2 regions of the Streptomyces asoensis genome follow, and region 2 is predicted to be linked to the other one. Evidence: riboswitches for the same ligand, from Rfam matches in the RefSeq annotation. Region 2 holds a riboswitch; the other holds the start of a gene.
The links. Region 2 has a riboswitch for glycine ahead of gcvT (glycine cleavage system aminomethyltransferase GcvT). Riboswitches for the same ligand answer to the same signal wherever they lie in the genome.
Positions count from the first base shown of each region.

Region 1: another riboswitch for glycine. It lies ahead of gcvP (aminomethyl-transferring glycine dehydrogenase); the one in region 2 lies ahead of gcvT (glycine cleavage system aminomethyltransferase GcvT).

Region 1 covers NZ_CP049838.1:1,962,600-1,973,318, reverse strand. The annotation lists gene G9272_RS08750 (bifunctional nuclease family protein) at 1-68, shown strand, start outside; gene G9272_RS08745 (MerR family transcriptional regulator) at 314-997, shown strand; gene G9272_RS08740 (DNA polymerase IV) at 1,067-2,482, shown strand; gene G9272_RS08735 (nucleotidyltransferase domain-containing protein) at 2,583-3,044, shown strand; gene G9272_RS08730 (PRC-barrel domain-containing protein) at 3,051-3,422, opposite strand; glycine riboswitch at 3,535-3,630, shown strand; gene gcvP (aminomethyl-transferring glycine dehydrogenase) at 3,814-6,699, shown strand; gene G9272_RS08720 (TOBE domain-containing protein) at 6,751-7,170, opposite strand; gene G9272_RS08715 (APC family permease) at 7,271-9,226, opposite strand; gene G9272_RS08710 (extracellular solute-binding protein) at 9,624-10,719, shown strand, end outside.
Region 2 covers NZ_CP049838.1:6,900,027-6,910,745, reverse strand. The annotation lists gene G9272_RS31025 (ABC transporter ATP-binding protein) at 1-210, opposite strand, end outside; gene G9272_RS31020 (ABC transporter permease) at 207-1,205, opposite strand; gene G9272_RS31015 (ABC transporter substrate-binding protein) at 1,316-3,115, opposite strand; gene G9272_RS31010 (ABC transporter permease) at 3,236-4,243, opposite strand; gene G9272_RS31005 (enhanced serine sensitivity protein SseB C-terminal domain-containing protein) at 4,557-5,312, opposite strand; gene G9272_RS31000 (enhanced serine sensitivity protein SseB) at 5,530-6,330, opposite strand; gene G9272_RS30995 (AAA family ATPase) at 6,409-7,092, opposite strand; glycine riboswitch at 7,272-7,371, shown strand; glycine riboswitch at 7,372-7,489, shown strand; gene gcvT (glycine cleavage system aminomethyltransferase GcvT) at 7,532-8,674, shown strand; gene gcvH (glycine cleavage system protein GcvH) at 8,793-9,170, shown strand; gene glyA (serine hydroxymethyltransferase) at 9,185-10,462, shown strand; gene G9272_RS30975 (L-serine ammonia-lyase) at 10,539-10,719, shown strand, end outside.

The DNA of each region.
Region 1 (10,719 bases), 4.9 Mb from region 2:
AGGTGGAGAAGTTCCGCGAGTTCCTCGACCAGATCTCGCCCGAGGACTTCGGCACCAGCAACCAGTAGTCGGCACATGCGCGGAATGCGGGCGTCCTGCACGGGGACGCCCGCCCCGTTTTCGGCAAATGCCAACGGCGAGTGAGAGCGTCCTACGGCTACTTCTCAGCGCATTCGGCTAGCCTTTCCCCGCGGTGGGGTGCGGGAAACCACTCTCAGGGTGATTATCACTCGGCGTGCCGAGTGTGGCGATCGTTGACGCACCCCTGGTGACTGCCTACCGTCGACAGGGCAGGTCAAGGACGGAGGTCGGCGTGAGAAGCAGCGGCGACGGTACGGCTGGGGGTGCCCCCGGACTCGGTGTCGGGGGAAGCGGTCCGTACCCTTCCCCGGGCTCTCCAGCACGCTCGAGCAGGGGATACCCCCAGCAGAGCAGCGCGGCCGATCACGCTCCGCAGCGTCCGGCGGCCGTGCCGAGCAGCGGAGGGGCGACATCCATGGCGTCCGAGCAGATCGGCTATCGCGGTCCGACGGCCTGCGCGGCCGCGGGCATCACCTATCGGCAACTGGACTACTGGGCCCGCACCGGGCTGGTCGAGCCGAGCGTGCGGCCCGCCCACGGGTCCGGCACGCAGCGTCTGTACAGCTTCCGGGACGTCGTCGTCCTGAAGATCGTCAAGCGGTTCCTCGACACCGGGGTGTCGCTCCAGAACATCCGCACCGCGGTGCAGCATCTGCGGGAGCGCGGGTTCAGTGACCTGGAGCGCATGACGCTGATGAGCGACGGCGCCACCGTCTACGAGTGCACCTCGCCGGACGAGGTCCACGCGCTGCTCCAGGGCGGGCAGGGCATCTTCGGGATCGCCGTGGGCGTGGTGTGGCGGGACGTCGAGAGCGCGCTGTCGCAGTTGCACGGGGAGCGTGTCGACACCGGGGAGACGCTCGTCGGGCACAATCCGGCGGACGAACTGGCACGTCGGCGCAACCGGGCGGTCTGAAACCCCTCCAGGAGCGCGAGGGGCGGCTGTACGACGTCATTGTCAGTGGCGTGGTGCAGCATCGGACATGTGAGAAACGCGCCCACGATCCTGCATCTCGACATGGATGCCTTCTTCGCGCAGGCGGAGCAGGCGTCCAAGCCGAGCCTGTGCGGGAAAGCCGTGGTCGTGGGCGGTCTGGGGCCTCGCGGAGTGGTCGCGACCGCCTCCTACGAGGCGCGGGTCTTCGGAGTGCACTCGGCGATGCCCATGGCCCAGGCGCGCCGGCGGGCCCCGAACGCCGCGTATCTGGTTCCGCGCTTCGCGTTCTACCGGTCGATCAGCGAGCAGGTCATGGGGCTGCTGCGGGCGCTGTCGCCGCTGGTGGAGCCGCTGAGCCTGGACGAGGCCTTCGTGGACCTGGATGCCGGGGGAGCGGCCTGGGACAGTGAGTCGGCGCGGCTGGCGGGGATCAGGCTGCGCGCGGACATACGGGCCGTCACCGGGCTCACGGGTTCGGTGGGTCTGGCCTCCTGCAAGATGCTGGCGAAGATCGCCTCGGAGCAGGCGAAGCCCGACGGGCTGGTGCTCATCGAGCCGGGGACCGAGCGGGCCCTGCTCGGCCCGCTGTCGGTGCGGACCCTGCCGGGGGTCGGCCCGGCGACGGGGGACCATCTGCGGCGGGCCGGGATCACCACGATCGACGAGATCGCCGAGGCCGGTGAGGACGAGCTGGTGCGGCTGCTGGGCAAGGCGCACGGGCACGCGCTGTACGCCATGGCGCTGGCCCGCGACGACCGGCCCGTGGTGGCGGAGCGGGAGGCCAAGTCGGTGTCGGTCGAGGACACGTACGACGTGGACATCCACGACCGGGTCCGGGTGGAGCTGGAGGTGCAGCGGCTCGCGGACCGGTGTGTGCGCAGGCTGCGGGGGGCCGGTCTGTCGGGGCGGACCATCGTGCTGAAGGTGCGGCGGTACGACTTCTCCACGCTCACCCGGTCCGAGACCCTGCGGGGGCCCACCGATGATCCGGGGGTGGTCCGGGAGGCGGCGGCCCGGTTGCTGGACTCGGTGGACACGACGGGTGGGGTGCGGCTGCTCGGGGTGGGCGTCAGCGGACTGGCGGATTTCACGCAGGAGGATCTGTTCGCGCAGGCCGCTGAGGACCGGGCGGACGGGGCCGAGGAGGAACTCGCGGACGAGCCCGTCGGCGAGATTCCGGTGCCGGTCGAGCACCAGTGGCGCCCAGGACACGATGTGCGGCATGCCGAGCTCGGACACGGATGGGTGCAGGGCAGCGGGTTGGGCCGGGTCACCGTGCGCTTCGAGACGCCCGAGTCGGAGCCGGGACGGGTACGCACTTTCAGGACCGACGATCCGGGGCTGGAGCCGGCGGATCCGTTGCCGCTGGTGCGACGAAGACCTGGTGACGACGGCGGGCCGGCGGCAGGAGCGCCGCATCCGGAGGCCAAGCCGTCGGAGGTCGAGTCCGGGAACTCTGCGTGAGGCGGATCAGTTACACAGAGTGAAGCGGTTCGAAGTGTGGGGTGGGCCGGAGCGGTGGCGGTGTCCCGCGAGGTGACACCGGTGACGGATGGGGAGCTGAATGAAGCTGCACGGAGGCCGGTTCGCGGACCCGGCCGGGGTGTCGCCGGAGCGCGAAGCCGAGATGCGCCGGGTGGTGGACCGGGTCACCCGGTGGGCCGGGAACCGGAGCGACGTGGTGGGGCTGCTGCTCGTCGGGTCCATTGCGCGCGGGGGCGCGCGTCCCGACCCGGACGTGGACCTCGTGGTGTTGTCGACGGCGCCCGCCCGGTACGCGGAGGACGACGGGTGGGGGCGTGAGCTGGCCCTGGGCGAGGTGGCCCGGGTCCGGGAACGGGGGCCTGTCACCGAATGGCGGTATGTGACCGCCTCCGGCCTGGAGGTCGAGGTGGGCGTCGGTTCTGCCCACTGGGCGCGGACCGATCCGGTCGACGCCGGCACACGAAGAGTCATCACGGACGGCGCCCGGCCGCTGTACGACCCTGCCGGGATTCTGGGGGCGCTGATACAGGCCTGTGGCTGAGGGGGCTCAGCTGTCGTCCGTACCCGCCAGTCGGCCGAAGTCGTGGTCGGGGAGCGGGGGAGCGGCGCCCACGTCGAGGCCGTAGTGGTGGTAGAGCTGGAGTTCCTGTTCCGGGGAGAGGTGGCGACCCACGCCGAAGTCGGGAGCGTCCTTGATCAGGGCCCGGTCGAAGGGGATGTGCAGGGTGCCCTCGACCAGCTGGCTGGGCTCCAGGGGGACGAAGGCGTCGCGGGAGAACAGACCGGTGCGTATGGCCGCCCACTCCGGCACTCCGGTGGCGTCGTCGAGGTAGACCTCGTCGACGGTGCCGATCTTGGTGCCGTTGCGGTCGAATGCCTTGCGGCCGATCAGGTTGCGCGGATCGATGTCGGTCTGCACGGGCCCTCCACTTGGTCGCAACTCATCCGTAAGCACTACAAAAGAGCACATTGGGACGAGTGGCCACTCGAGCGAGTCTCGTTGACCCCGCTGGTAGTCTGACAACGGCTGCTGACACCGCGCGGGAGAGTCCTCCGGACATCACCGGAGGCGCCGAAGGAGCAAATCCTCCCCGGAATCTCTCAGGCTCACGTACCGCACGGACGAGGTCACTCTGGAAAGCAGGGCGGGTGCCGACGGCGTCGACGGCTTCCGCTCTCACCGACGGTGAAAGCCGGGTGCCCTCGGGCGACCCGGTGAAGCTCTCAGGTTGAGATGACAGAGGGGGAGGCCGTCCGGGTACCCACCGTGGTGACCCTCGAAGGTCGTGTCAGACCAGGAGGCCTCCGTAATGACCGCCCAACGCATTCCGCTCGCAGAGCTCGAGCAGGGAATTTCCTTCGAACAGCGCCACATCGGGCCCGACCTCGAGGCGCGGGCCAAGATGCTCGCACAGGTCGGCTACGGCTCGCTCGACGAGCTCACCGCCGCAGCGGTCCCGGATGTGATCAAGAACGCCGACGCGCTGGACCTGCCGGGAGCGCGCACCGAGGCCGAGGTGCTGGCCGAGCTGCGCTCGCTGGCCGACCGCAACCAGGTCCTCGACTCGATGATCGGACTCGGCTACTACGGGACGTTCACGCCGCCCGTCATCCTGCGCAACGTCATGGAGAACCCGGCCTGGTACACGGCCTACACGCCGTACCAGCCGGAGATCTCCCAGGGTCGGCTCGAGGCGCTGCTGAACTTCCAGACCGTGGTCGCCGACCTCACCGGGCTGCCGACCTCCGGAGCGTCGCTGCTCGACGAGGGCACGGCCGCCGCCGAGGCGATGGCGCTGTCCCGGCGCATGGGGAAGAACAAGAAGGGCCTCTTCCTCATCGACGCGGACGCGCTGCCGCAGACCATCGCCGTGATCGAGACCCGCGCCGAGCCGACGGGCGTGGAGATCGTCGTCGCCGACCTGAGCGACGGGATTCCCGCGGAGATCGCCGCGCGGGAGATCAACGGCGTGCTCGTCCAGTACCCCGGTGCCTCCGGTGCCGTACGTGACCTCAAGGCGCTCGTCGACCAGGCGCACGGGCTCGGCGCGCTCGTCACCGTCGCCGCGGATCTGCTCGCGCTGACGCTGCTGAAGTCGCCGGGCGAGCTGGGGGCGGACATCGCGGTCGGTACGACGCAGCGGTTCGGTGTGCCGATGGGCTTCGGCGGACCGCACGCCGGGTACATGGCCGTCCGCGAGCAGTTCGCGCGCAGCCTGCCGGGGCGGCTGGTGGGCGTGTCGGTGGACGCCGACGGACACAAGGCCTACCGGCTCGCGCTACAGACGCGCGAGCAGCACATCCGGCGCGAGAAGGCCACCAGCAACATCTGCACGGCGCAGGTGCTGCTGGCGGTGATGGCGGGGATGTACGCCGTCTACCACGGTCCCGACGGGCTCCGGGCGATCGCCCGGCGCACGCACCGATACGCCTCGATCCTCGCCGCCGGGCTCGAGGCCGGTGGTGTCGAGGTCGTGCACGGGTCGTACTTCGACACGCTGACCGTGCGGGTGCCGGCGAAGGCCGCCGAGGTCGTCGCCGCCGCGCGGGAACTCGGGGTCAACCTGCACCTCGTCGACGCCGACCAGGTGTCGATCGCCTGCGACGAGACGACCGCTCGGGCGCAGGTGTCCGCCGTCTGGGCCGCCTTCGGGGTGGACGGCGACATCGAGGCGCTCGACGCGGCCACCGCCGACTCCCTGCCCGCCGGGCTGCTGCGGTCCGACGCGGTCCTGACGCACCCCGTCTTCCACCAGCACCGTTCCGAGACCGCGATGCTGCGCTATCTGCGCAGGCTCGCCGACCGGGACTACGCGCTGGACCGGGGCATGATCCCGCTGGGCTCCTGCACCATGAAGCTCAACGCGACCACCGAGATGGAGCCGGTCACCTGGCCCGAGTTCGGGCAGCTGCACCCGTTCGCGCCGGCCGAACAGGCGGAGGGCTACCTGACGCTCATCCGCGAGCTGGAGGAGCGGCTCGCCGAGGTCACCGGGTACGACAAGGTGTCGCTCCAGCCGAACGCCGGGTCGCAGGGCGAGCTGGCCGGGCTGCTCGCCGTCCGCGGGTACCACCGGGGCAACGGGGACGAGCAGCGGACCGTGTGCCTCATCCCGTCCTCCGCGCACGGCACGAACGCGGCCAGCGCCGTGATGGCGGGCATGAAGGTCGTCGTCGTGAAGACCGCCGAGGACGGCGAGATCGACGTCGAGGACCTGCGGGCGAAGATCGAGCGGCACCGGGACGAGCTGTCGGTGCTGATGATCACCTACCCGTCGACGCACGGGGTGTTCGAGGAGCATGTCGCCGACATCTGCGCCCAGGTGCACGAGGCGGGCGGGCAGGTGTACGTCGACGGCGCCAACCTCAACGCGCTCGTCGGTCTCGCCAAGCCGGGGCACTTCGGCGGTGACGTCTCGCATCTGAACCTGCACAAGACGTTCTGCATCCCCCACGGGGGCGGCGGCCCGGGCGTCGGACCCGTCGCCGTACGGTCGCACCTGGCGCCGTATCTGCCGAACCACCCGCTTCAGCCCGCCGCCGGGCCGGACACCGGGGTGGGGCCGATCTCCGCGGCTCCCTGGGGTTCCGCCGGGATACTGCCGATCTCGTGGGCGTATGTGCGCCTCATGGGCGGCGAGGGGCTCAAGCGGGCCACGCAGGTGGCCGTGCTGAGCGCCAACTACATCGCCAAGCGGCTGGAGCCGCACTACCCGGTGCTCTACAACGGGCCGGGCGGGCTGGTCGCGCACGAGTGCATCATCGACCTGCGGCCGCTGACCAAGGCGACCGGCGTGAGCGTCGACGACGTCGCGAAGCGGCTCATCGACTACGGGTTCCACGCGCCGACGATGTCGTTCCCGGTGGCCGGGACGCTGATGATCGAGCCGACCGAGTCCGAGGACCTGATCGAGATCGACCGTTTCTGCGAGGCGATGATCGCCATCCGTGCGGAGATCGAGAAGGTCGGAGCGGGCGAATGGCCGGCCGAGGACAACCCGCTGCACGGTGCCCCGCACACCGCGGCGGCGCTGGGCGGGGAGTGGGAGCACGCGTACACGCGTGAGGAGGCCGTCTTCCCGGCCGGTGTGTCGGCCGCCGACAAGTACTGGCCGCCGGTGCGCCGGATCGACCAGGCCTTCGGCGACCGGAACCTGGTCTGCTCGTGCCCGCCGCTGGACGCGTACGAGGACTGAGCCGGTGCGTTGAGGGCCCCCGTCCGTTCCGGGCGGGGGCCCTCACGCGCGCTATGCCGTCGCCAGGGACACCTCGGTCGCCTTGATCAGGGCGACGACGTCGGAGCCGACGAAGAGACCCAGGTCGGTGGCTGCTTCCTTGGTGATCACCGCGGTGAGTTCGCCCCCGTCCATGGAGACCTTCACCGAGGCCATGACCCCGCCCGTCACGAGGCCGGTGATCGTGCCGGTGAGCTGGTTGCGGATCGAGAGACCGTCGACCCGGCCGGTGGCCAGGGAGACCTCCGTCGACTTCACCAGGGCGCGGACGGCGGTGCCGGCGGCGAGGGCGAGTTGGTTCACGGCCTCCAGCGTGATGGCCGCCGTGAGGTCCTGGCCGCCGTCCAGACGGATCTTGACGGTGGCCATCACCTCGCCGGGATGGACGGCGGTGACGGTGCCGGGGAGTTGATTGCGGATGCTCAGGCTCATGAGCGTCAACGGTAGGCCGCCGAGCCCCTTATGCGGGTTATGCGCGGGTATACGTCGTCCGGCGGCGTCAGGACACGTCGGACGACGGCCCGGGGGCGGGTCAGCCCGTGTGGACGCGGGGGCGTCGGTCGCGGTCCGGTTCGGCCTCGCGCAGGACCTCCCGGGTGACCGGAGCGACCTCGCCCTGGCCGAAGAGGAAGAAGCGCAGGAAGTTGGCGAAGGGGTTGCCCTCGGTCCATTCGAAGTAGATGTGCGGGATGCAGCCGGTGGAGTCACGGGTGTGCAGCAGCAGCGCGGCCAGGGCGTTGGAGATGGAGGAGGACTCCAGGGTCAGGACGCGGTAGCGGTTGTGCAGGACCTCGCCGCGTACGGTCAGGCCCGACTCGAACTCGGAGGGGTCGACGACGGTGACCTCGACGAAGACGAAATCCTCCCCGGGGATGTCGTTGTCCTGCCGGATCTGTTCGATCTTGTCGCGGTACTCGGCCTTGTCGCGCTGGTCGGGCTCGTTGGCGATGAACCGTATCTTGCGGCTGGCCATGTCCCGGATGAAACGTTCCGCCATCGAGTCCAGGGTCACGCTGGTCACTCGGAGCTCGAAGGCCCTGGCCAGCCGGGACAGCAGCGAGACCAGGATGATGCCCGCGATGAAGCAGGCGCCGATCTTCACGCCGTCGGGGCGCTCGATGACGTTCACGACGGTCACATAGAGCAGGACCGCCGAGACCACGGCGAAGCCGACCGTCCAGCCCCGCTGCCGGGCGCGGCGGGCGGCGATGGTCACCGCGATCGCCGCCGAGGACATCAGGACCAGGACGCCGGTGGCGTAGGCGCCGCCCTGGGCGTCGACGTCGGCGTCGAAGATCCAGGTGACCAGGAAGGCCACGAGGGTGAAGACGATCACCATGGGGCGGACGGCGCGGGCCCAGTGCGGGGCCATGCCGTAGCGGGGGAGGTAGCGGGGCATCAGGTTGAGCAGCCCGGCCATCGCGGAGGCGCCGGCGAACCACAGGATGGCGATCGTCGACACGTCGTACACCGTGCCGAAGGCGTTGCCCAGGTACTCGTGGGACAGGTAGGCGAGGGCGCGTCCGTTGGCCTGGCCGCCGGACTCGAACTCCTTCTCCGGGATCAGCACCGTGGTGATGAAGCTGGTGGCGATCAGGAAGACGCTCATGATCAGGGCGGCGGTCGTCAGCAGCTTCTTCGTGTCCCGGATGCGGCCCTTGGGGTTCTCCGCGGTGTCGTCCGGGTCGCCCTGGACGTGCGGCATGACCGCGACGCCGGTCTCGAAGCCGGACAGGCCCAGCGCGAGCTTGGGGAAGACCAGCAGGGAGACACCGATCATCGCGAACACGTTGCCGTGCTCGGCGGTCAGCGCGTCGGCCCAGTCGGTGACCACATGGCCCTCGGTGACCACATGCCACAGACCGACGGCCACGACGACGACGTTCAGACCGAGATAGACCACGACCAGCGCTACCGCGACGCCGATGGCCTCCAGGAAGCCCTTGAGGAACACGGCGCCGAGCAGGGCGACTAGGACGAGCGTGATCACCATCTGCCGGTCGTGCAGGGTGCTGGTCAGGTGCGGGTTCTCGACCAGGTGGGTCGAGGCGTCCGCCGCGGACAGGGTGATGGTGATCAGGAAGTCCGTGGCGGCGAACCCGAGCAGGGTCAGGACGAACAGCTTGCCCTTCCAGAAGGACAGCAGCCGTTCCAGCATCGCGATCGAGCCCTCGCCGTGCGGACTCTCCTCGGCGACGCGCCGGTAGACCGGCAGCGCGCCCGCCAGGGTGACGATCACCAGCACGATCGTCGCCACCGGGGAGAGCAGGCCGGCCGCGAGGGCGGCGATACCCGGCTGGTAGCCGAGGGTCGAGAAGTAGTCGACGCCGGTCAGGCACATCACCCGGTACCAGCGCTGGCCCTTGTGCTCGGGCGCGGCCTCGGTGTCCGGGGCCGCCTGGTGAGTGTGGCCCTTGCCCATGTCGGACAGGCCCTCCAGCATCCAGGAACGCAGGCGACCGGGAGGAGGGTGCTCGGTGGTGGCCATCGGGGCGCTCCTGATGTGCGGATCGGCGTGTGGTTTCGGCCATCACGCGGACGGCGGAATCAGCGTAAGCGGAGAGTGACGCCCAGGCCCCTGGATCATGGGCGGGACGGCGTCAAGCTTCCGTTAAGACTGGTCGTGGGGTGGACACGCAGCGTGACACGCCGTCGGGTTTGATTCCGGCCGCCGGATCATCACCCCCGCCTGCTTCGTAATGTTCGTCGATTGATCCGAATGTTTCGATGCGTCTCGACGCCTCGCTGAGCCTTCTCTCGTGAAAAGACCCCCGGATTCCCTGTGTTCAAGGGGTTGCCACCCGTCGGAGGGTGTCTCTAGGGTGCGGCAGCAGCGAAGCTTTCTGGATCTGGTTCGAAACTTTCGATCTATCAAGGAGCGCATGATGGGCGACCCGGCACTCTCCCGCCGCGGCTTTCTGGCGGCCTCCGCCGCGGCCGGTCTGAGCATGACGGCACTGAGCGCCTGCGGCGGCGACTCGGACGGAGGGTCGTCGGGGACGACCACCATCGAGTGGTGGAACATCTCCACCACCCAGCCGACCAAGGACGTCTGGGCCGGTCTCGCCAAGCAGTTCGAGGCCCAGAACCCCAAGGTGAAGATCAAGATCGTGCAGTTGGAGAACGACGCCTACAAGTCGAAGATGACGGCGCTGACCGCCTCCGGGAAGCTGCCCGACATCTTCCACACGTGGGGCGGCGGTGTCCTGAAGCAGCAGGTCGACGCCGGGCTCGTCGAGGACCTCACGGAGAGGACGAAGGAGTGGGGCGACGGCCTGCTCCCGGTCGCCCGCGAGCCCTACCTGCTCGACAAGAAGACCTACGGCGTCCCGTTCGACATCGGCATGATCGGGTTCTGGTACAACAAGGCGCTCTTCCAGCAGGCCGGGATCAGCGCGCCCCCCACCACCTGGAGCGGCTTCCTCGACGCGGTGCGCAAACTGAAGGCGGCCGGGATCACCCCGCTCGCGCTGGCGGGCAAGGAGAAGTGGCCCGGCATGTACTACTGGGCGTACCTCGCGATGCGCACCGCCGGTGTCGACGCCCTGAGCAAGGCCGGGGACGACAAGGACTTCACCGGGGACGGGTTCGTCCAGGCCGGACAGCACCTCCAGGACCTCGTCGACCTCAAGCCGTTCCAGAAGGGCTTCCTCGGCGCCGCCTACTCCAGCCCCACCGGCCAGGCCGCCGCAGTCGGCAACGGCAAGGCGGCGATGGAACTCATGGGCCAGTGGGCGCCGGTGGTGGAGGCCGACGCGGGCAAGGGGCTCGGGGCGAACCTCGGCTTCTTCCCGTTCCCTGCGGTCGACGGCGGCCAGGGCGTGATCACCGAGGTGTTCGGCGGAGGCGGCGGGCACGCCCTGCGCAAGGACGCTCCGCAGGCGGCCGTCGACTTCCTGAAGTTCTTCGCCACCGCCGCCACGGACACCGAACTGGTCAAGAAGACCGGGGTGCTGCCCGTCGTACCGGCCGCCGAGAGCG
Region 2 (10,719 bases):
GGTCACCGACTTGCCGGAGCCGGACTCGCCCACGATGCCGAGGGTCTTGCCCTTCTCCAGCTGGAAGCTGAGCCCGTCGACGGACTTGACCAGGCCGTCGTCGGTCGGGAAGTGCACCTTGAGGTCGCGCACTTCGAGGAAGGCGGTCGGCGCGGGCGAGGCGGGGGTGGGCTCGCCCACGGCCGCTCCGCTCTTGCTGAGTTCGGTCATGAGAGCCTCACTCGGGGGTCGATCACGGCGTACAGGATGTCCACCACGAGGTTGGCGACGAGCACCGCCAGAGAAGTGATCAGGGTGACGCCCAGGATGATGGGCAGGTCCTGGTTCTTGATGGCGTTGAGCACCGCCTGGCCGAGGCCGGGCAGGTTGAACGCCGTCTCGGTCAGGATCGCACCGCCGATGAGGGCGCCGAGGTCCATGCCGAGCATGGTCAGCAGCGGGGTCATCGTGGAGCGCATGGCGTGCTTGCCGATGACGGTGTGTTCCTTGAGGCCCTTGGCGCGGGCGGTACGGATGTAGTCCTCGCCCAGGATCTCCAGCATGGTGGCCCGGGTGATGCGGGCGTACATGGCCGCGTACAGGAACGCGAGGGTGACCCACGGCAGGATCATGCCGCCGAACCAGCCGCTGAAACTGTCCTCCAGGGGTACGAACTGCCCGTCGAACAGGTCCAGTCCGTACACGAAGATCGACAGGGCGAGCATGCCGGTGAAGTAGATCGGGAGGGAGACGCCCGAGAGCGCGACCACCATCGCGCCGCGGTCCCACAGGCTGCCCCGCTTGAGCGCGGAGAGCACACCCGCCGAGACACCGAAGATCAGCCACAGCACGGCGGCACCGAGCGCGAGCGCCAGGGTCACCGGGAAGCGGTCGGTCAGCACCGGCCAGACGGCCTGCTCACTGCGGAAGGAGTAGCCGAAGCACGGGGCGGCGCAGTGGATGGAGTCGCCACCGCCCGTGTAGGTCCGGCCGGCGAAGATGCCCTTGAAGAATTCCCAGACCTGGGCGTAGATCGGGTCGCCCAGGCCCAGCTTCTCGCGCACACCCTCGACGGCGGCAGGGTCGGCCTGCTTGCCCACGAAGCTCAAGGCGATGTCTACGCCAGCCCACTTGGGGATGAGGAAGAAGATGCCGAAGACCACCATGACGATGACCACGAGCATCACTACGGCGGCGAACAACCGCCTGATGAGGTAAGCGAGCACAGCTCTCGGCCCGCCGCGGACCGCGGGCCACCGGAGATCGTCCGATGACCCGCGGATCCGCCGCGCCGGCCTTCACCTGCCTTTCGTGCCGTTCGGCGGGTGTGCCGGGACTACTTCTTCGGGTTCTTCAGACCGAGGTTGACGAAGTCGTACTGACCGCTGTAACCGTCGGTGGTGTAGACGTTCGCCAGGTTGTCCGAGCGCCAGTTGAGGAACCGCTCGAAGACGAAGGGCAGGTAGTACGCGCCCTCCATCACCTTGTGGTTGATCTCCGTGGCGATCTTGGTCTTGCCGGCGTCGTCCAGCGTGGTGACGTACGACGAGAACAGACCGTCGATCGTCTTGTCGTTGATGAGCGCGTAGTTGTTGTTACCGCTCTCCGAGATGTACTTGCTGTTCCACAGCGGCAGACCGAAGCCCTGGACGGACGGGAAGTCCGGACCCCAGCCCATGATGATGATGCCGTAGCCCTTCTTCTTCACGTTCGAGGGGCTACCGATGATGCCGGCGGTCTGCGAGCCGTCGTACTGGTCGATCTCGGCGGTGATGCCGATCTTCTTCAGCGACGCCTGGAGGGACTGGGCGGTGGCCACCTCGACCGGCTTGTTGTTACGCACCGCGATGGTGGTCTTGAAGCCGTTCGGCTGACCGCAGGCCTTCAGGGCCTCCTTGGCCTTGGCCTCGTTGCCGCTCTTGTTGGCGCCGGAGATCTCGTACGGGTCGTACTTCTGACCCTCGGCACCCGGGACGGACGGCGGCAGCATGTTGGTGCCGATGTCACCACCGGCGACCGGACCACCGCGGGCGGTCTGGAGCGACACGTGGTCGGCGCCGAGGATGACGGCCTTGCGGCACTCGATGTTGTTGAACGGCGCGACGCTCTGCGGGAAGACCGCGTAGCGGACGTAACCGGTGACCGGGTTGTCCAGGTTGCCCTTGTGCTCCTTCAGGGCGGTGGTGCGGCCCTGCGGCGACATGCCGGTCTGGTTCAGGTCGAGGTCCAGGTCACCGCTGATCAGACGCTGGTCGAGCTGGTTGGCGTCCGAGAAGAACTGGATGGTGATCTGGTCCGGGTAGGCCTTGCGGATCGGGTCCGAGGCCTGCTTCCAGTTGGTGTTGCGGACCAGCTTGAGGTCCTTGCCCGGGCTGTAGGACGCGAACTTGTACGGGCCCGAGGAGAACGGCTTCAGGCCGTACTTGGACTTCGTGTCCTGGTCCTGGCGGACCGGCGAGGCCGAGACCAGGGCCAGCATCTCCTCGAAGTCCGAGTTGGCCTGCGGGAGGTGGAAGACGATGGTCTTGTCGTCGGGCGTGTCGATCGCCTTCAGACCCAGCTTGTCCGCGGACGTGTCCTTGTAGGGGCCCTTGTACTCGCCCTTGGGGTCCAGCACGTCCTTCAGGTACGTCGGACCGCCGGACAGCACGTCCTGCGCCCACACGCGCTCGATGCCGTACTTCACGTCCTTGGACGTGATCGCCTTGCCGTCCTCCCACGTGATGCCGTCACGCAGGGTGTACGTGTAGGTCTTGCCGTCGTCCGTGACCTTCGCGGTCTCGGTGGCGAGGTCCGGAGTGACCTCGGCGCCCGCGGCGCCCGGCTCGGCCTTGTTCGTGACGAGCTGACGGCTGTAGTAGCGGGCGAAGTTCCACATCATGCCGTAGTAGCCACGCGTGGTGTCCCACGAGTCGGCGTCCTGTGCGGCACCGAACTTCAGTGTGCCGCCCTTCTTGGCGGCGGAGGCCTGGGCGACCTTGTTGTTCGCGGCGTCGAAGCCGGCGGCACCGGAGCTCGAGCCCTTGTCGCCGTCATCTCCACCGCCGCCGCACGCCGCCGTGGTCAGCAGCGCGGCGACCGCGGCAGCAGCGGCAAACGCCTGCTTCCGCCGCCCTGAGGTGCGTTGGGTAGTCACGATCTCGGATCCTCCGGATAGATGAGAGATACCCCGTGTGAAGACCACGGGACGGTTGAGGCGCCGTGTGTTCGGCGGTTCTGCGGCTCGCTGTTTGTCGCGGATCCCCGAAGGGGCGGATCAGCGGGAGGCCTTCGGGTCCAGCGCGTCCCGGATGCCGTCACCGAAGAGGTTGAAGGCCAGCACGGTGATGAAGATCGCCACACCCGGGACCACCATGTACATCGGGTCCGACTCGTAGTAGTCGATCGCGCTCGAGAGCATCTGCCCCCACGAGGCGGTGGGCGGCTTGACCCCGACGCCCAGGAAGCTGAGCGCCGCCTCGGTGAGGATGTTGGTGGGGATCATCATCGTCGTGTACACGACGATCGGGGCGACCAGGTTGGGCAGCAGTTCCTTGAACAGGATGTACAGCCGCCCCGCGCCCAGCGATCGGGCGGCCTCGACGTACTCGCGCTCACGCAGCGAGAGCGTCTGGCCGCGCACCACGCGTCCGATGTAGGGCCAGCCGAAGAAGCCGATGACCAGGATCATCACGAAGACACGCACGCTCGAACCGGAGAGTCCCAGCATGTTGCTCGGCATGACGGAGACCAGCGCGATGATGAACAGCAACTGCGGGAAGGCGAGCAGACCGTCCATCACCCGGCTGATGACGGAGTCGACCCAGCCGCCGAAGAAGCCGGCGAGGATGCCCAGCACCGTTCCGAGGATCACGGCGACCACGGCCGACAGGAAGCCGACCAGCAGGGAGATCCGGGCGCCGTAGAGGATGCGGGCGAAGATGTCACGGCCGTTCACCGGCTCGACACCGAACAGGTGGTCGCCGCTGACGCCGCCCAGGGAGCCCGTGGGCGTACCGAAGAGCGGGTCGATGAGGCTCTCGTGATACTCGTTCGGGTCCTGCCCGAGGAGCCCGGTGATGACCGGCGCGAGCAGCGCGATCACGACGAGGACGAGCACCACGACGCCGCCCGTGAGGGCGAGCTTGTCCCGCTTGAGGCGCTCCCAGGCGATCCGGCCCAGGGAACGGCCCTGAACGGCCTTGGCGCCGCTGGTGGCGACCGACGCTTCCTCGGCCGCGCTCGGGGCCGCTTCCGCGGTCGGCTCGTGCAATGGTGCCGTCATCTGGCAGGGACCCCTCTCAACCGGCGGTAGCCGGCCCGCACTTGCCGCTGTAGCGGCGTGATCAGTCCGTAATACGCAGGGGATAAGTCCCCTGACGCCGGAGTCTTCAACGGTTTGGCGATCTGTAGCCAGACTTGGCAGTGAATGGATGCGTAAACGTGATCCGGGTAGAGGGGTTCCGTTATCCGGACGGCGGGTAACGGCCCCCGGACGGTGACTTATTGGGTCAGAACGGACAAAACCGGTACCAATCGCCGCTATCTACGCGCGAAGACATCCGGCCCCCACCTCGCGGCAGGACCCGCTTCGGATGTCAGTAGCGTCCGGTGGGCGGATAGCCGTAGCCGCCGGCGGGAGCCTGGGCCGGTGCTGGCGCGTGGGCCTCGCGGTCGTAGAAGGGCCGGGCGGTGGCACGCATCCACATCACGACGGGGTCGTACTCGTCCGTCATGGCGACCGTCGACACCGGCAGCCCGTCCGGCACGGCCCCGATGGACTGCTGCATCATCGCCCGTACGGCGTCCACGGCCGGCGGGGAGGAGTCGTACACGTCGAGCCCGATCGCCAGGTAGGGCGCACCCAGCGCCGGCTGCACCCAGGCGCGGCGCAACGCGCGGACCGCCGGGGTACGGTGGGCGTTCTGCGCGAGCAGGGCGTAGAACTGCGGGATCTCGATGCCCGGTTCGGACAGCCGCAACGGCCCGGCCGGCTGGCGCTCCAGGCCGGTGGCGATACGGCGCAGATCCAGCCACGGAATGCCGACACCGCCGCCGGGGGCGTGCGGGTTCAACCAGAGGCCGTAGTGGTCGGGGTAGAGGGTGCGGGCCACGTCCAGCCCGTCCACCACCTCGTAGGACCTGTTCCAGCCACTCGCGCTGAGCTCCTGGGCGGAGGTGACGCAGGGGGCGTAGCCGTGCCCGTCGACCTCCATGTTTCCGTACTGGGCGTCCGGGGAGCCGGCCTGGCCGTGCCACAGCAGCATCCAGAGCTGACCGGAGGAGGGCGTCGCGAGCGCGCGCAGGAGCGCCTCGTAGGCGTCGTAGCGCCCGGGCGTGACCTGGCGCAGCATGTGCTCGACCGAGCCGGTCGCGGCAGTGCCAGCGCTCACTTTTTATCGCCCCTTCGAGAAGTTGCCCCGCGTTGGAGTCCAGCTTAGGCGCTCCGCTGGTCGAGCCGTTGAGAGCTCGAGGCTTGCTGTGTTCTTCGGGCTGCCGATCGTGCGTGGCCGTGCGCGCCCCGCGGCGGAGCCGCATACGGATGCAGCCCGCGCCCCGGGGTGGGCCGCCCTAGCGTGAGTAGAAGGCGCGGACCCGCTCCCGCATCCAGTCGCCCACCGGGTCCTGGGCGACGTCCAGGAGGACCAGGTTGACCGGCCAGGGGGCGGGCGCCGTCGTCAGGGCCCGGCCCAGGGCCTCCAGGGGAAGGGCCCGCAGGTCGCCCTCCCACTGGGAGAGTTCCACGCCCACGAACATCACCGGGTCCGCCGTCTCGATGGCGGCCAGGCAACGGCGGGCCGTGCGGACCACGCCCGTGGCCTCGAACTCCGCCGAGGCCGCGGCCAGGAAGTCCATCGGGTCGTCCTGCCAGTCGGGCTCGTAGAGGCGGACCCGGCCGCCGGCCGCGGTGCCGTCCAGCGGGGTGCGGCCCGCCCGGCAGAGCTCCGCCACGGCTGCCGGGGGCAGCGGGACGCCGACCACGCCGTCCGGGTTCACCAGGATGCCCACCTGCGGGGGCAGCCCCCGGGCGAACTCCACGGCCGGCGCGATCGTGAACGACATGTGCGAGCCGACGACCTGCCGGAACTGCTCCTCGGAGCTGAAGACCGGCACGTACACCTGGCCCTCGAGCTCCATCGTGGGCAGGTCGAGGGGGCCGCTGTGCGGGCCGCCGCCGCCGGGCAGCGGCACCCAGACGAAGCTGCGTCCGAGCACCTCGACGATCCGGCCGCCGGCTCCCGGCACGCCGAGGGAGACGGAGAGCACCTCCTCCAGCTCGTTGCCGGGCCATCCGCCGTGCGGATGGGGGTGTGCCTGCGCCGGAAAGTCCGCGGAGAAGTCCGTCGGAAAGTTCGCCGGGGGGAAATCCATCTGCCTACCGCCTGCTGAGAACCGCTCACTTCGCTGTGGCTGAAAGGCTAGCGGGTACCGGGGGTCGCACCCGAGCCCTCAGCCCGTGAAACCGATGCGGCGCAGTGTGTCGGCCGCCGCGCGGTCGAGCAGCACCGCCGAGCCGCAGCCCTCGGGCAGTCGGCCCTTCTCCACCGAGCGCGCCAGCCGGGCGGCGGCGTGGCGGTGGCGCAGGAACGCGTACCGGGAGACGCCCCGGCCTCGCTCGCGCTGCCCCTCCAGCGCCGTGTCCGCGCCGACGTCCAGCAGCAGCAGGTGGAGGGTGCCGCCGCGGCGGCGGGCCTCTCGGGCCAGCCAGTCACGGACCCAGGCCTGCGTGCCGCAGTCGTGCACGACGACGCCCGCGCCACTGCGCAGCGCCCGGCGCAGTCCGGCGTAGTGGGCGAGCCGGACGAGGGGGCGGTAGAGGCCGTAGGGCAGGAAGCGGGGGGCGCGGGCGTCCCAGCGGTCCCGGGTGTCCTGGGAGTCGACGCGGATGCCCTGCACGGTCCGCCGCATGAGCGTGGACTTGCCGCTGCCGGGCAGACCGGTGACCACGACCAGGTCACGGGGGCCGAAGAGCAGGCCGTGCGGGCTGCGGCCGGCCCGCTCGCGCAGGTCGCGGACGACGGGCGCCGGCTGCGGACCGCACGCCTCCCGGGCCGGGGCGACGGGCTGCGCGGGCAGCGCGACCCCCGAGCCGGTCGCGAATGCCGTGGACCTTGCCGTGGTCGTCCTGTTCACCGTGATCGTCCTCCCCTGGGGTCAGATGGTGTCCTCATCCCCACTGAGCGTAAAGAGAAGGTAATGCGCTGCGCCTAGCGTTTTCGTGCGCGTACCGACACAAGCCGGTTACAGATGCGGCCTGCCGTGATCGGGGCGAGCCGTGCAATGATGGCCGCGCCAACTGCATACCGGCCGTTTGAATCCGCGCGGGAGAGTCCTCAGCAGCAGCTTCGCTGGGGCGCCGAAGGAGCAAGTCCCTCCCTTGAATCTCTCAGGCCCCGTTACCGCGCGGGCGAGGCACATCTGAAAAGCGGGCCGCTGTCTCCAGTGGCTCCACCCAAGGTGCAAGTCATGATCGATCCCGTCGCGGGCCGTCATGGCGAACCTCTCAGGTTCCGATGACAGATGGGGAGGAACGACCTCGCCGTGCCGTCATGCCTTGGGAGACGAACGCCCGATGAGCAGTACCGACCCCGCATCCGACCAGAGCGCCGAGCAGCGCCACACCGCCCTCGACGCGGTGCATCGTGCGCTCGGCGCGACGATGACCGACTTCGCCGGCTGGGACATGCCCCTGCGTTACGGCTCCGAGCGCGACGAGCACCACGCCGTCCGCACCAGGGCCGGGCTCTTCGACCTCTCGCACATGGGCGAGATCACCGTCACCGGCCCGCAGGCCGCCGCCCTCCTCGACTTCGCCCTGGTGGGCAACATCGGGGCGGTCAAGAACGCCCGCGCCCGCTACACGATGATCTGCCGGGCGGACGGCGGCATCCTGGACGACCTGATCGTCTACCGGCTCGCCGAGACCGAGTTCATGGTGGTGGCCAACGCCTCCAACGCGCAGGTCGTGCTGGACGCTCTGACCGAGCGCGCCGAGGGCTTCGACGCGGAGGTCCGCGACGACCGCGACACCTACGCGCTGATCGCCGTACAGGGCCCCGAGTCCCCCGGCATCCTCGCGGCCGTCACCGACGCCGACCTGGACGGCCTGAAGTACTACGCCGGCCTGCCCGGCACCGTCGCCGGCGTCCCGGCCCTCATCGCGCGCACCGGCTACACCGGCGAGGACGGCTTCGAACTCTTCGTACGGCCGGAGCACGCCGTCGAGCTGTGGCAGGCGCTGACCAAGGCCGGCGAGGGTGTCGGACTGGTGCCCTGCGGTCTGTCCTGCCGGGACACGCTGCGCCTGGAGGCGGGCATGCCGCTGTACGGGCACGAGCTGAGCACCTCCCTCACCCCGTTCGACGCCGGCCTCGGCCGGGTGGTGAAGTTCGACAAGGACGGCGACTTCGTCGGGCGTACGGCGCTGGAGGCGGCCGCCGGGCGCGCCGCCTCGCAGCCCCCGCGCGTCCTCGTCGGCCTGGTCGCCGAGGGCCGCCGGGTCCCGCGCGCCGGGTTCGCCGTCGTCGCCGGCGGCGAGGTGATCGGCGAGGTCACCTCCGGCGCCCCCTCCCCCACCCTCGGCAAGCCGATCGCGATGGCGTACGTCGACGCCGCCCACGCGGCGCCGGGAACCACGGGCGTCGGCGTGGACATCCGAGGCAGCCACGAGCCGTACGAGGTCGTGGCGCTGCCGTTCTACAAGCGCCAGAAGTAGACACTGGGCGCGTTGACGCCCGCCCGCGCGTGACCCTGCGCACATTTCCGCTGCTCACGTGCGTTTCCAGCAGTCCCCCATTCACCAGCACCCTCCCGCGTACAGGAGAATTCAGGCCATGAGCAACCCCCAGCAGCTGCGCTACAGCAAGGAGCACGAGTGGCTGTCGGTCGCCGAGGACGGCGTCTCGACGGTCGGCATCACGGAGCACGCGGCCAACGCGCTCGGCGACGTGGTCTTCGTCCAGCTCCCCGAGGTCGGTGACACGGTGACCGCGGGCGAGACCTGCGGCGAGCTGGAGTCGACCAAGTCGGTCAGCGAGCTGTACGCACCGGTCTCCGGCGAGATCGTCGAGGTCAACCAGGACGTCGTCGACGACCCGGCGCTGGTGAACTCCGCCCCCTTCGAGGGCGGATGGCTGTTCAAGGTACGCACGGCGGGCGAGCAGGACGACCTGCTCACCGCCGACGAGTACACCGCCTACACCGCCGGCTGAGGAGTCGTAGACGCATGTCCGTCCTGAACACGCCCCTGCACGAGCTCGACCCGGAGATCGCCGCCGCGGTCGACGCCGAGCTGAACCGCCAGCAGTCCACGCTCGAGATGATCGCCTCGGAGAACTTCGCTCCGCTCGCGGTGATGGAGGCGCAGGGCTCGGTCCTGACCAACAAGTACGCCGAGGGCTACCCGGGCCGCCGCTACTACGGCGGCTGCGAGCACGTCGACGTGGCCGAGCAGATCGCGATCGACCGGATCAAGGAGCTGTTCGGCGCCGAGTACGCCAACGTCCAGCCCCACTCGGGCGCCTCCGCCAACCAGGCCGCCCTGTTCGCGATGGCCCAGCCCGGCGACACGATCCTCGGCCTGGACCTGGCGCACGGCGGTCACCTGACCCACGGCATGCGGCTGAACTTCTCCGGCAAGCAGTTCGACGTGGTCGCGTACCACGTGGACGACGCCGGCCTGGTCGACATGGCCGAGGTCGAGCGGCTCGCCAAGGAGCACCGTCCGAAGGTGATCATCGCGGGCTGGTCGGCGTACCCGCGGCAGCTGGACTTCGCCGAGTTCCGCCGGATCGCGGACGAGGTCGAGGCCTTCCTGTGGGTCGACATGGCGCACTTCGCGGGTCTGGTCGCGGCCGGTCTCCACCCGAACCCGGTGGAGTACGCCGACGTCGTCACGTCCACCACCCACAAGACGCTGGGCGGCCCCCGCGGCGGCATCATCCTCGCGAAGAAGGAGTTCGCGAAGAAGCTGAACTCGTCCGTCTTCCCGGGCTTCCAGGGCGGCCCCCTGGAGCACGTGATCGCGGCCAAGGCGGTCTCCTTCAAGGTCGCCGCGAGCGAGGAATTCAAGGAGCGTCAGGTCCGCACGGTCGAGGGCGCGAGGATCCTCGCCGAGCGACTGACCGTGCCGGACGCCCGCGCGGCCGGGGTGAACGTCCTGTCCGGCGGCACCGACGTGCACCTGATCCTGGTCGACCTGCGCGAGTCCGAGCTGGACGGTCAGCAGGCCGAGGACCGGCTGCACGAGGTCGGGATCACGGTCAACCGCAACGCGGTCCCGAACGACCCGCGGCCCCCGATGGTCACCTCCGGACTGCGGATCGGCACGCCCGCCCTCGCGACCCGCGGCTTCACCGCCGAGGACTTCGCCGAGGTCGCGGACGTGATCGCCGAGACGCTGAAGGCGCCGTCCCCGTTCGCGGAGGCCGACGCGGCGGCGCTGAAGGCCCGGGTCACGGCCCTGGCCGACAAGCACCCGCTGTACCCCGGTCTGAGCGAATAGTTCCTTTTCCCGGGTGCCGCGCACACTGTGAGGTGTGGGCGGCACCCCGCACCACCCCCGTATTGAGGAGTTCCCCGTGGCCATCTCGGTCTTCGACCTGTTCTCGATCGGCATCGGCCCGTCCAGCTCCCACACGGTCGGCCCGATGCGCGCGGCCCGCATGTTCGCACGGCGGGTGCGGGGCGAGGGCCTGCTGGACTCCGTCACGTCGGTGCGCTGCGAGCTGTACGGCTCGCTCGGCGCGACCGGCCACGGCC